2 regions of the Peribacillus sp. ACCC06369 genome follow, and region 2 is predicted to be linked to the other one. Evidence: riboswitches for the same ligand, from Rfam matches in the RefSeq annotation. Region 2 holds a riboswitch; the other holds the start of a gene.
The links. A riboswitch is a leader RNA that binds a small molecule or an ion and turns the genes downstream of it on or off. The one in region 2 is predicted to bind cobalamin.

Region 1 (5,810 bases), 3.2 Mb from region 2:
ACATAAACGTGCATGTTCCATGAAGGAATTTATTTTTACTTCTTTCTTTAAATGTAGGAAAAATGTTAGATTAAAAAACTACAAAAAGGGGAATCGAATATTATGAAAAAAATGTTTGCTTTTTCAGTATCTTTGGTTATTTTATTTACCTTTGTAGCTCCTTCCTTTGCAAGTAAGAAGTTATCACCGAGACATCTACAGAACAAGAATTAAAAGAGTAAGCCTTTTTTTTTAAGGTCTAGAAATAATGAGTAATACAATTTTAACGGAACAAGAGATTGAAGACTTGTATAATGAAGTTATGAGTATTGGAACACCTAACGTTGGTGGTATTACTTCCTATGTTCCTATTTCAGGTGGATCAACGAAAACAGAAATACCTCCAATTTATAGAACCTACAAAAATACTGGTGTAAATGAAGCTAAAAATCTAATTTTCGCATATATGATGAAAAAGATTCCTAAAAAATTAACAGATAGCGTATTTTTAAATTGGCTTTTTGTAAAGTTAAATAGCTGGTCTAAAATTAGTCCAACTTATGTGGGTTCTTGGGTATCAAGTTCTTATAGCACTGCAGAAAAGAAAAGGAATTATCATGCAATAGTGGTTCGTTATGGAAAAATTAATTGTACATCACCTAAATCTGTTCAATATTTCCAATGCAATTACTGGTTCGGGAAATAATAATCTAGGGAATGGGGGATTAGATGAAATTGAAAATATTATTAAGAATAGGTATCTTATTATTATTTTCTTTTCTAATGATTTTTGATTATTTCCCACATATCGTTTTCAATGACATACCTGAGACGGCACTGACATTTGGAATTATCTCAGTGGCGATTATCTATATTGTCCTTAATCGAAAGACTGAAAAAGAATGTGAACATTCATTAATTGTAGAAGCAGTATTTATTTTTTATACTTTAGTGCTAATAGGAGTATTAACATTAATGGGGGGAGAATCCACTGTAGGAATCTCCTTAAAAAATCCTATCTTATGGTTTGTTTTATTATTGACAATAGTTGATATGACATTAAGATATAGGAAAATTAATGATAGCAAACTCTAGACTTAAGAAATCGGGGCATTTCGGGGCGATAAAAAACAGCCACATGGCTGCCTCTTTACTTTAAATTATCTAAGACTCAAAAGCTTTAGGAACAGTACATGTACTTTATTATTTTTTATAACAAACGAAGAAGCCTTTATAGCTTCTTCGTTTGAATGTTTAAGAGTGTTCCCTTATTTCGCAATAAATTGAATGCTATAATCTTTTCCATTGATACCCTTCAGCAAGGATTTTATTAATTTTGCGTACCTTTCCTCCAGCCAATCTCGGGCGAACTCATTAGGTGCAACCAATGTCATTTGGTCATTTTCAATCGAAGTCAAGTATACATCTTTCAACCATGTCTCATAGCTAGGCTTAGAGATCTTTTTCTGCAATTGTACTTTAACGAGGGAGAATATATCTTGATCGTCCAACAATTCAGTTTGTAATGTGACATCTTCAAACGGTGGCACAGCTTCTTTATCTGGTTTTAAATGATTTATTATTTGAGTGGCACGATTTAATTCATGTTCAAGTGAAAGTTTAAGCTCTTGTAACTCTTTCATTAAAATATCTTTAGATTTATCATTTCTATCCATTGTACGTCCCCTTGCTATCTGGTTATCTTTTTATTTAGTATAACTTCTTTTTGTTCTAATCCCATGACGAATTCTACACGAAATAAAACCTAGAAAACTATACTGAAGCCTTATGTAAGAAGTGATGATCATTTTCATTAAATAATCCAGAAAAATTAGTCCACGAGTCCAAGAATTGAACACGAGGTGGTTAAGTAAGGGAAATATACTGCATGAAATACACAGTGATCATTAAAAATAATTCCAATATAATTCAGAGAGATAGTTCCTACAGCTATCATGATTGAATGAAGTTAGAAAGATTAAATCAAATTTCATTCCTGTTTTTGAAATATTGTACATTTGGTTCTTTTTCATGCTCAAGTAAATTCAATAGTTTATCCAGTTCCTGGCTATTATGTAATGTTTTTGGAGAAGTTAATCCATATGTCAATGCGGTAGTTATTAAATCTTTCCTCAATATCTCGATTTTTTCATGTAATGCTTCAATACTTACCAATGCAAAATCCCTCAAGTACTTTCTTTTATTGTTATGAATCTATTATTACATAAATTAGGTTGCTTTCAAATACAAAGTAAGTGTTCACTTATAAAAAATAACTTATTCGGGAGGGAGCAATACAAATCTGAAAATGAAAAATCTACATACTATCATTCATATATGTCGTTACAAATAACTGTTTGTATAAGATTATTGCCTCCGTACAATACGAACCGTTAAAAACATCAGGATCTTAATTTGATATGGCATAAATTTGTGATAAGGAATATAATTTGTATTAGGTAAACTTTTTGATTTTATTTTCATATAGTTAATATCCATTTTTAGAGAGTTGTAATCGTAAAACCGTATAATATAGGAGAGTTTTTAATATTTGTTAAATTCTTAAGAATAGATATTTATTCTCCTTTTTACTAACTGTTTTCGTTTATTGCTAGGATGGAAATGATTAGTTGCTGAGTTTATCAAAAATTAATTAGAGATGAAACTATTAAAGTGTTAAGAAGCATCAAGAGGTTTTGACTTAATAATTTTAAGATGGACAAGCTCTATATTTTACTATGAAGATGAGGAAAAATTTCATATTTTATTGGAATGGGTATATTCGTTTAATAGCGAATATTTAAAAGGGAAGCCGGTGCAAAATCCGGCACGGTCCCGCCGCTGTAAGGGTGAGTCCTATGCAAGAAAGTCACTGGATAATATCCGGGAAGACGCATGGAGATGATGAACCTAAGTCAGAAGACCTGCCTGTTCTAGAAATGCTGTTAACCTACGGGAGATAGGGAGGTGTTAGAGTGCTAGAAGACGAATTTGTTCTTAATATATAAGCATTTCTGACCGTTAAATCTGGTTGGAAATGCTTTTTTGTATTTCGTGATTTTTCAAATAGTTAAAATTCCATAATTGAAGGTGAGAAAGCATGTTTATAAAACGGTCTAATTTATTCCATTCTTTTGTTGGACTACTAGTAATTTTCACAATCTTAGTTACAGGTTGCAGCAACACAACAATAGATCAAGAAAATACATTAGATAATGAAAAGCAAAAAGTTGTTACTTTTTCATGGCCTGGGGATATAGGTGACTTAAATCCACACACATATTTTCCGAATGAGTTTTTTTCCCAGGCTATGGTATATGAATCCCTTGTTTATTACGGTAAAGGTGGAGAAATTCAGCCTTGGCTTGCGGAGAGCTGGGATATATCGAAAGATGGAAAAGAATATGTATTCCATCTAAGAAAAGATGTTGAATTTTCCGATGGTTCGGTATTTAATGCTGCAATCGTCAAGAAAAACTTTGATACCATTTTAGATAATCGCAAACAACATGAATGGGTGGGATTAATTAACCAAATCAAAGATACAAAAATAATAGATGAATATACTATTAAACTTATTTTGAACAACGCGTATTATCCAACTCTTCAAGAACTAACTTACATCAGACCTTTGAGATTTGTAGGAGAAGCTGCTTTTCCTGACAGCCAAAACACATTTAAGGACGGACTCAAGTCTCAGATTGGCACTGGACCGTGGGTATTGAGCGAGTATAAGAAAAATGAGTTTGCTGTTTTCAAAAGGAACGAACATTATTGGGGCACTAAGCCTAAAGTAGATAAGGTGGTTGTTAAAGTCATTACTGATGGAGAGTCAAGAGTGTTAGCTTTTGAGAAAAAGGAACTCGACTTTATATTTGGAAACGGGGTCATCAGCCAAGATTCATTCCAATTTTTGAAGAATTCAGGGCAATATGAAACCAAATTGTCAGAACCTACAGCTACAAGAACGCTGCTTCTTAACTCAAACAGAGAAGCGACTAAAGATCTTAAAGTTCGGTTAGCTCTCCAACATGCTTTTAATAAACAAGCTGTTATCGATAAGATCTTTTATGGTATGGAAAAAAAGGCTGATACTTTGTTTCCACCTATTTTGCCTTATACGAAAATTAATATAGAGCCATATGAGTATGATGCAGAAAAAGCAAAAATGTTATTGGATGAAGCTGGATGGAAACAAGTGAAGGGGAAACCATTTAGAGAAAAAGACGGAAAAGAATTGCAATTGGAATTACTGTTTAATAGTACAGATAACATCCAAAAGTCAATCGCAGAATTTACACAAGGTGATTTTAGAAAACTGGGAATAGATGTTAAGTTGACCAGTCAGGAAACTAATACTTTTTGGACAACGGCATTTCAAGGTAAGTTTGATTTATTATTTACAGCAACATGGTCTGTACCGTTTGATCCACATTCCTATTTAGCGTCTATGACGACTAATTCGGAAAATGGTAGTCCAGATTATAACGCTCAATTAGGGTTGCCAGTAAAAAAAGAAATAGACCAGAAAATTAAGAAAGTATTATTAACTACTGACGAGGAAGATAGAAAAATACTGTATTCAGATATATTAACGACATTGCACGAACAAGCCATTTATTTACCGATATCTTATCAGTCTAATATAGCGGTGTATCAAAAAAACATTAGTGGAGTAGATTTTTTACCTCAAGAAGCTGAGGTCCCTTTAACTTCAATTGATGTTAATTGAAATAGGGGATACTTAAAAACAACTTAAGGAGTGCTACATGAGTTGGTTTATTTTTAAACGTCTCACAAGTTTAATTCCAATATTATTCGGAGTTTCGCTCATTACTTTTATCTTGCTTCACTTAATTCCTGGAGATCCGGCAGTAGCTTACTTAAGGGCGTCACATATTCCTCCTACGAATGAGACAGTGGCTGCCCTTCGAGTTGAGCTTGGTTTAAACAAGCCTTTATATGTCCAGTATTTTGGATGGCTGGGAAAAGTGTTGCAATTGGATTTAGGGATGTCTTACGTGTCCAATAACTCCGTATGGGAAGAAATTGTGGTACATTTCTTCCCAACAGTTCAATTAACATTTGCTTCGCTTATCTTAATTGTTGTTATTAGTTTACCTATAGGCATGATTTCTGCTATTTACAAGGGGAAATTTGTTGATCAGTTTAGCAGAATAGCAGCCTTTGTAAGTGTCTCTATGCCAACCTTTTGGTTTGGGTTTCTTTTGATCTATTTTTTATCTGTAAAGTTAGATTTATTTCCTGTATTGGGAAGGGGGACCTTGGCGCATCTAGTGCTTCCTTCCTTGACATTGGCTTTTACCTATATAGGGACGTATATGCGATTGCTTCGAGCTAGTATGCTAGGAAATTTGAATGAGCCATTCGTTGTGTATGCTAGAGTGAGAGGGTTACGCCAAAGACTAATCGTTATCAGACATGTCTTAAAAATGTCCTTATTACCTATGATAACTGGACTTGGAATGAGCTTCGGGAACATGCTAAGCGGAGCGGTTATTGTTGAAACAATTTTTTCTTGGCCCGGCATGGGACAGTTATTTGTCACATCTATTTTAAATCAAGATTATCCAATGATTCAGGGGTGTGTATTGTTTATGGGTGTGATCTTTGTGGTCTGCAATCTTCTTGTGGATCTTACTTATTCTTTCCTGGATCCCCGTATACGCTGGGAAGGAGAGAAATAAGAATGGTGCAAAACATGAAAAGAATGCTGATGACACATATGCTCATGATGATCAGTATCATGATTATTTCCTTTCTGACAGTATTGGCTCTTTTTGCTCCTTTTTTGGCTCCTAATGATCCGA
Region 2 (5,810 bases):
CCGACTTTTCTCATACCGGTATCTAGAAATCCGACCTTTACATTGGAAGCCCCTCAAAAACCTAAATAGGTAAGGCCATACCAACAGAAAAACCCTGTTACGACGCGGAGATACCGCATTGTAACAGGGTTTTAAAATTAGCGTCCCAGATAGGAATCGAACCTACGACCTACAGCTTAGGAGGCTGTCGCTCTATCCTGCTGAGCTACTGGGACATATAAAAAAAGTCGACGACCTATTTATTATATTTCTTATAGGCAAACTTTTCAAGTTAATAGCAATAATAATTATGAAAAAATCATCTAAACGCTTAGCGGGTCTCTTATTTCTGCTTTTTCCTTTTTTTTCGTTAAATGGAATACTTTATTATTGGTTGGTTTTCTGGTACTATTATACTAGAAAAAAATAGGAGAATGATAGTGGGAAAATACAGAGTTTTACTGTTTGTGGCATTGCTGGGGATATTAATTTTACCTGCATGCTCACAAGGGATTTTAGAGGGTATAGGCACAAAGAGGGCTGCGCCGATTGCGGAAGATGACATTGAAGTGGTTGAGGCAGCGGAGAATGGCACCGGACAGGATTCAAAGGACGAACCGGAACAAATCGATACGAGAAACTGGATAAGGGCCGATTCCGCGGTTCAGTTTCCAATATTGATGTATCATAGCATTTCTGAAGGTAATGGCCTTCGGGTTCCAAGAGAGGAATTCCAATCCCAAATGACTTGGCTTCGGGAGAATGGTTACTATACATTATCCCCTAAAGAAGCATTCCTCGTTTTAACCGAAAATCGGATGCCAAGTGATAAGTGCGTCTGGCTTACTTTTGATGATGGCTATACAGATAACTACACGGAGGCTTTCCCCATATTAAAAGAATATGATATGAAAGCAACCATCTTCATGATCGGGAAGTCCATTGATAAAGGTCATCACCTGACTGAAAATCAAATGTTGGAGATGAGCAGGAATGGGATTTCAATCGAAAGTCATACTATCAACCATTTGGAGTTGAACCGGATGACGGCAGAGCAGCAAGAAGCGGAAATGGTTCAGTCGAAGGAGCTATTCGACCGTATCCTCGACCAGGACACGACAGTAATTTCCTATCCGGTTGGCCGGTATAACGAAGAAAGTCTATGGGTGTCAGAAGAAGCTGGATACAAGATGGCAGTCACTACCGAACCTGGAGGAGCTTCAAGGGACCAAGGGATGCATTCCCTGCATAGGGTTCGGATTTCACCGGGATTATCAGTCGAGGGATTTGCGTCCCTGATTGAAAATGCTTCTAATCATTGAAGATGGACGGGTCATTTCGAGGCAAGTCAGAAAAATCATATAATAATCGATTCTTACATGGTGTATAATGAAAGGCAGTGAAAATTATATACATATGAACGATTTGGTGTCTTAATGACTTAAAAGGGAAGTTGGTGAAATGCCAGCGCGGTCCCGCCACTGTATATGGGAGCCAACGGATGTTTACCACTGTATGAGATATGGGAAGGTGCCGTTGACGATGACCATGAGCCAGGAGACCTGCCAAAATTCGTACACCTGTAACCTACGCGGATGGGAAGGTGTGTGGCAGACCCTAAAGAGTCCGTAATTATATTGTTGCCATACAAGCATCTTCCGTTTAACGGGAGGTGCTTTTGTTTTGGGGTGCATCTTCCGATAATGCGTTTTGTTCATTAGGTGTGAAGAAATTAAAAGAAAAAAAGATTGTGGGGAATGAAAATGAAGAAGATTTTTGGTCTGATACTGGTGATGTTGCTGACTGCAGGTATGATGGTTGGCTGTAGCGATGCTACTAATGAAGGAAAAGAAAAGCAGGAAACGAATCATGCCAAACAGGAAGTTTTCCCGATTACGATTAAAGATGCAACAGGCGAAAAGGTGACGATAGAACAAAAACCGAAGAAAATCGTTTCGTTGATACCAAGTAATACGGAAGTTGTCTTTGCACTTGGCTTGGGTAAAAAGGTTGTTGGTGTTTCCGACTATGATAATTATCCGGAAGAAACGAAAGAAATTGAAAAAGTTGGCGGAATGGAAATGAACACGGAGATGATTGTCTCCTTGAAGCCCGACCTTGTTCTTGCCCATGCATCCAGTGCCCATAATTCGAATGAGGGTTTGCAGCAGCTTAAGGATGCTGGAATTGCTGTCCTCGTAGTCAATGATGCACAAAGCTTTGACCAAGTCTATGATTCTATTGATATGATTGGACAGGCAACAGGGGAACATGATAAGGCAAACGGAATCGTTACGGACATGAAAACGAAGCTCAAGGATATTCAGGAAAAAGCCAAATCCGTAAAGGAAGCGGATAGGAAGACCGTTTTTGTGGAGGTTTCACCGTCACCTGAGATATATACACCTGGAAAAAATACCTTCATGAATGAAATGCTTCAAATTATTTCAGCGGAAAATGCAGCTGCTGAACTGGACGGATGGGCAAAAATTGATGAAGAGTCTATGATTGCTGCAAATCCGGATGTCATCATTACAACGTATGGTTATTATACAAAAGATGCAGTAAGTCAAGTGAAGGGCCGAAAAGGGTGGCAAGACGTAAATGCTGTGAAGGATGACCAAGTCTTTGATGTCCATTCCGACTTGGTGACCCGTTCCGGTCCACGCTTAATAGAGGGAGTAGAGGAACTTGCCAAATCAGTCTATCCGAACCTATTTGACAACTAAATGGATGATTGCTTATTTGATTGCGTTATTATTTTTGTTATTCGCAATGACGATAGGCATTTCCTTTGGTTCGGTGCCAGTACCGATTCCTGTACTATTACAAATTATCGGCAAGGAGATTTTTCATTTACCGATTTCAGCTGATCCGGATGTAATGCTTACGAATATTGTGATGAACATCCGCTTGCCGCGTGTGTTGCTAGCGGGTTTTGTTGGGGCATCACTTGCGATTTCGGGAGCGGGGTTTCAGGGCCTGCTCCGGAATCCGCTCGCTGACCCTTACACATTAGGTATTTCATCAGGAGCATCAGTCGGTGCCGTATTGACAATATTCTTGAATATATCACTACCATTCATCGGTTTATATACTCTTCCGGCATTGAGCATCGTGTGCTCAGTGCTCACGATGTTCTGCGTACTGGCTTTTGCAAAAAAAATGGATCGATCGATGAAAGTGGAAACGATCATTTTAACGGGAATCATTTTCAGCTCGTTTTTAAGTGCCTTCATTTCATTGATGATTGCGCTGACTGGTGATGAATTAAGACAAATCATCGGCTGGCTGATGGGAAGCGTTTCAATGCGCGGCTGGAATTATATTGCAATCATTTTGCCGTTTTTTATTATTGGTTCGTTGATCTTGATCATGAATACGAGCGAATTGAATGCGATGACTTTCGGGGAAGACCGGGCAAAACACTTAGGTGTTAATGTTAAGCGGCGGAAAATGTGGATTTTGATAGCCGGTTCGGTGTTGACAGGGGCAGCCGTTGCCGTTTCAGGGGCGATTGGCTTTGTAGGATTGGTCATTCCTCATTTTGTCCGAAAGATTTGGGGACCTGACCATAAACATTTGCTTCCGTTGTCATTGCTGGTAGGAAGCGGATTCCTAATATTGGCGGACTTTGTAGCACGGTCGATCATTGCCCCATCGGAACTGCCAATCGGGGTGATCACTTCACTTATCGGGGCACCCGCATTCGCGCTGATTTTATTAAAGAGACGGAGAGAAGGGTAAGATGGATGCTTGAAGTTAAAGGGTTAACAGGTGGATATGACAACAAAGCTGTTTTGGACTCTGTTACTTTTGATGTACATAAAGGGGAATTATTCGGGATTCTTGGCCCAAATGGCAGCGGAAAAACGACGCTTTTAAGTATGCTTAGCGGGGTGCTCGATTATACGGGCGGAAGCATACGGATAAGAGGAAGGGATTTGAAGGATTATTCGTCAAAACAACTTGCACAGGTCATTGCTGTGCTCCCTCAGCATTCCTCATTAGCTTTCTCATATACGGTGAAAGAGACGGTCTCACTTGGGCGATATGCCCATCAAACAGGTTGGTTCCATAGTTGGTCCGCAGAAGATGAAACGATTGTCCAACGGGTTATGGAACAAACGGGAGTAGCGGATTTTCACGATCTTCAATTTGAACGATTATCAGGCGGGGAGAGACAAAGGGTCTTATTGGCACAGGCACTTGCCCAAGAACCGGAAATCCTTTTTTTGGATGAGCCTACGAACCACTTGGATCTTTCCTATCAAAAGGATCTTCTTGATCTAATGAGGAAAATGGCAAAAGAGCAAAAGTTGACCGTTATTTCAATTTTTCATGACTTGAATTTGGCTGGGTTATATTGTGATCGGCTTATGTTGCTTGAAAAAGGGAGAATTTTGGTTGTGGATGTGCCGAATGAAGTGCTCCGACAGGAACGGATTCAGGGGGTATATCGTACGACGATCGAAAAACATCCACATCCCGCCCTTCCGAAACCGCAAATGTTCATCGTTCCGGAAAAGCATGGCTATGATACTATCCCATTGGAAATTGATGATTCTTATCTGACAGTCGGATCTGAAATGATTCAATTGAATTCCCCGATCCCGCTTAGAACGATGTCTTCTGGAGTGACTGGTTCGGGGACGGGATGGCATAAATATTTCGTGAATAGGCATGTCCATCATGGATATGCTTGCGAGGATCATCATGTTGAAATGGCTGATTATTTAAAAACTCATGGATTTGACCCGCAGCAAACGGTAGGGATGATGACGGCTGTCTTTCTCGATACGGTTGCCTTCAAGTTATTAAGAGCTGAAAATTTCTCGGTTTTTATCATCGTGACCGCTGGTGTAGGGAATGCCATCGACGCATCTTTAGCTGACCGACATTCTTGGAGTTCCGCTCCAGGAACGATAAATACATGGATCTTCGTAAATGGGCATTTGGCAGAAGAGGCTTTCATCCACAGCATAGTTACTGCGACCGAGGCAAAAGTAAAAGCGCTTCATGATTTGCATGTCTTGGATAAGGTGACAAATACATGTGCAACAGGAACATCGACAGACAGCATTTTGATTGCGGCAACTCAAAGAGGGGCAAAGCTTCAATATGCAGGCACCATCACTCCGTTAGGGAAGCTGATCAGCCGCGGTGTATATGATTGTACAGTGGAAGCATTAAACAATAATCGGAAACGGATTGAGGATTTATGATTTACCATCATCTTTTTGCGGTTACGCTGGCGTTTTTCCTTGATCTAATAATTGGTGATCCGCCAAATTGGCCTCATCCAGTCAAATGGATAGGAACGATGATAAGCAAGTTTGATCAGGCATTCAATAGAGGAACACATAAGAAGCGGAATGGACTCTTCATGTTGTTCATCGTCTTGTCGGTGGTGTTATTGATTACTGGTCTTACCGTCTATTTGGCTTATCGTATCCATCCGCTTGCAGGTATCCTTTGGGAAGCTGTTGTCATTTCCACTACGATAGCTCAGAAAGGCTTGAAGCAAGCTGGAATGGATGTTTGCCATCCGTTGAATCGAGGGGATTTTCCTGAAGCGAGGCTAAAGCTTGCCTATATCGTGGGCCGTGATACTGCGGATCTTGATGAATCCGAAATAGTCAGGGGCACCGTGGAAACCGTAGCGGAAAATACCAGTGATGGGATTACAGCCCCGATGTTTTGGGCAGCCATTGGCGGTGCGCCGCTCGCGATGGTGTACAGGGCGATTAATACCTGCGATTCCATGGTAGGGTACAAAAATGATAAATATGGGCAATTCGGCTGGGCTTCAGCCAAGCTCGATGATATCG

Region 1: another riboswitch for cobalamin. It lies ahead of nikA (nickel ABC transporter substrate-binding protein); the one in region 2 lies ahead of QUF78_RS27055 (ABC transporter substrate-binding protein).

Annotation. Positions count from the first base shown of each region.
Region 1 is NZ_JAUCEN010000002.1:2,169,038-2,174,847, forward strand. It holds gene QUF78_RS11460 (hypothetical protein) at 248-685, shown strand; gene QUF78_RS11465 (hypothetical protein) at 709-1,074, shown strand; gene QUF78_RS11470 (DnaA N-terminal domain-containing protein) at 1,248-1,655, opposite strand; gene QUF78_RS11475 (aspartyl-phosphate phosphatase Spo0E family protein) at 1,963-2,154, opposite strand; cobalamin riboswitch at 2,737-2,925, shown strand; gene nikA (nickel ABC transporter substrate-binding protein) at 3,080-4,711, shown strand; gene nikB (nickel ABC transporter permease) at 4,749-5,687, shown strand; gene nikC (nickel transporter permease) at 5,690-5,810, shown strand, end outside.
Region 2 is NZ_JAUCEN010000002.1:5,322,753-5,328,562, reverse strand. It holds tRNA gene QUF78_RS27065 (tRNA-Arg) at 142-215, opposite strand; gene QUF78_RS27060 (polysaccharide deacetylase family protein) at 420-1,301, shown strand; cobalamin riboswitch at 1,389-1,563, shown strand; gene QUF78_RS27055 (ABC transporter substrate-binding protein) at 1,743-2,708, shown strand; gene QUF78_RS27050 (FecCD family ABC transporter permease) at 2,713-3,726, shown strand; gene QUF78_RS27045 (heme ABC transporter ATP-binding protein) at 3,732-5,204, shown strand; gene cbiB (adenosylcobinamide-phosphate synthase CbiB) at 5,201-5,810, shown strand, end outside.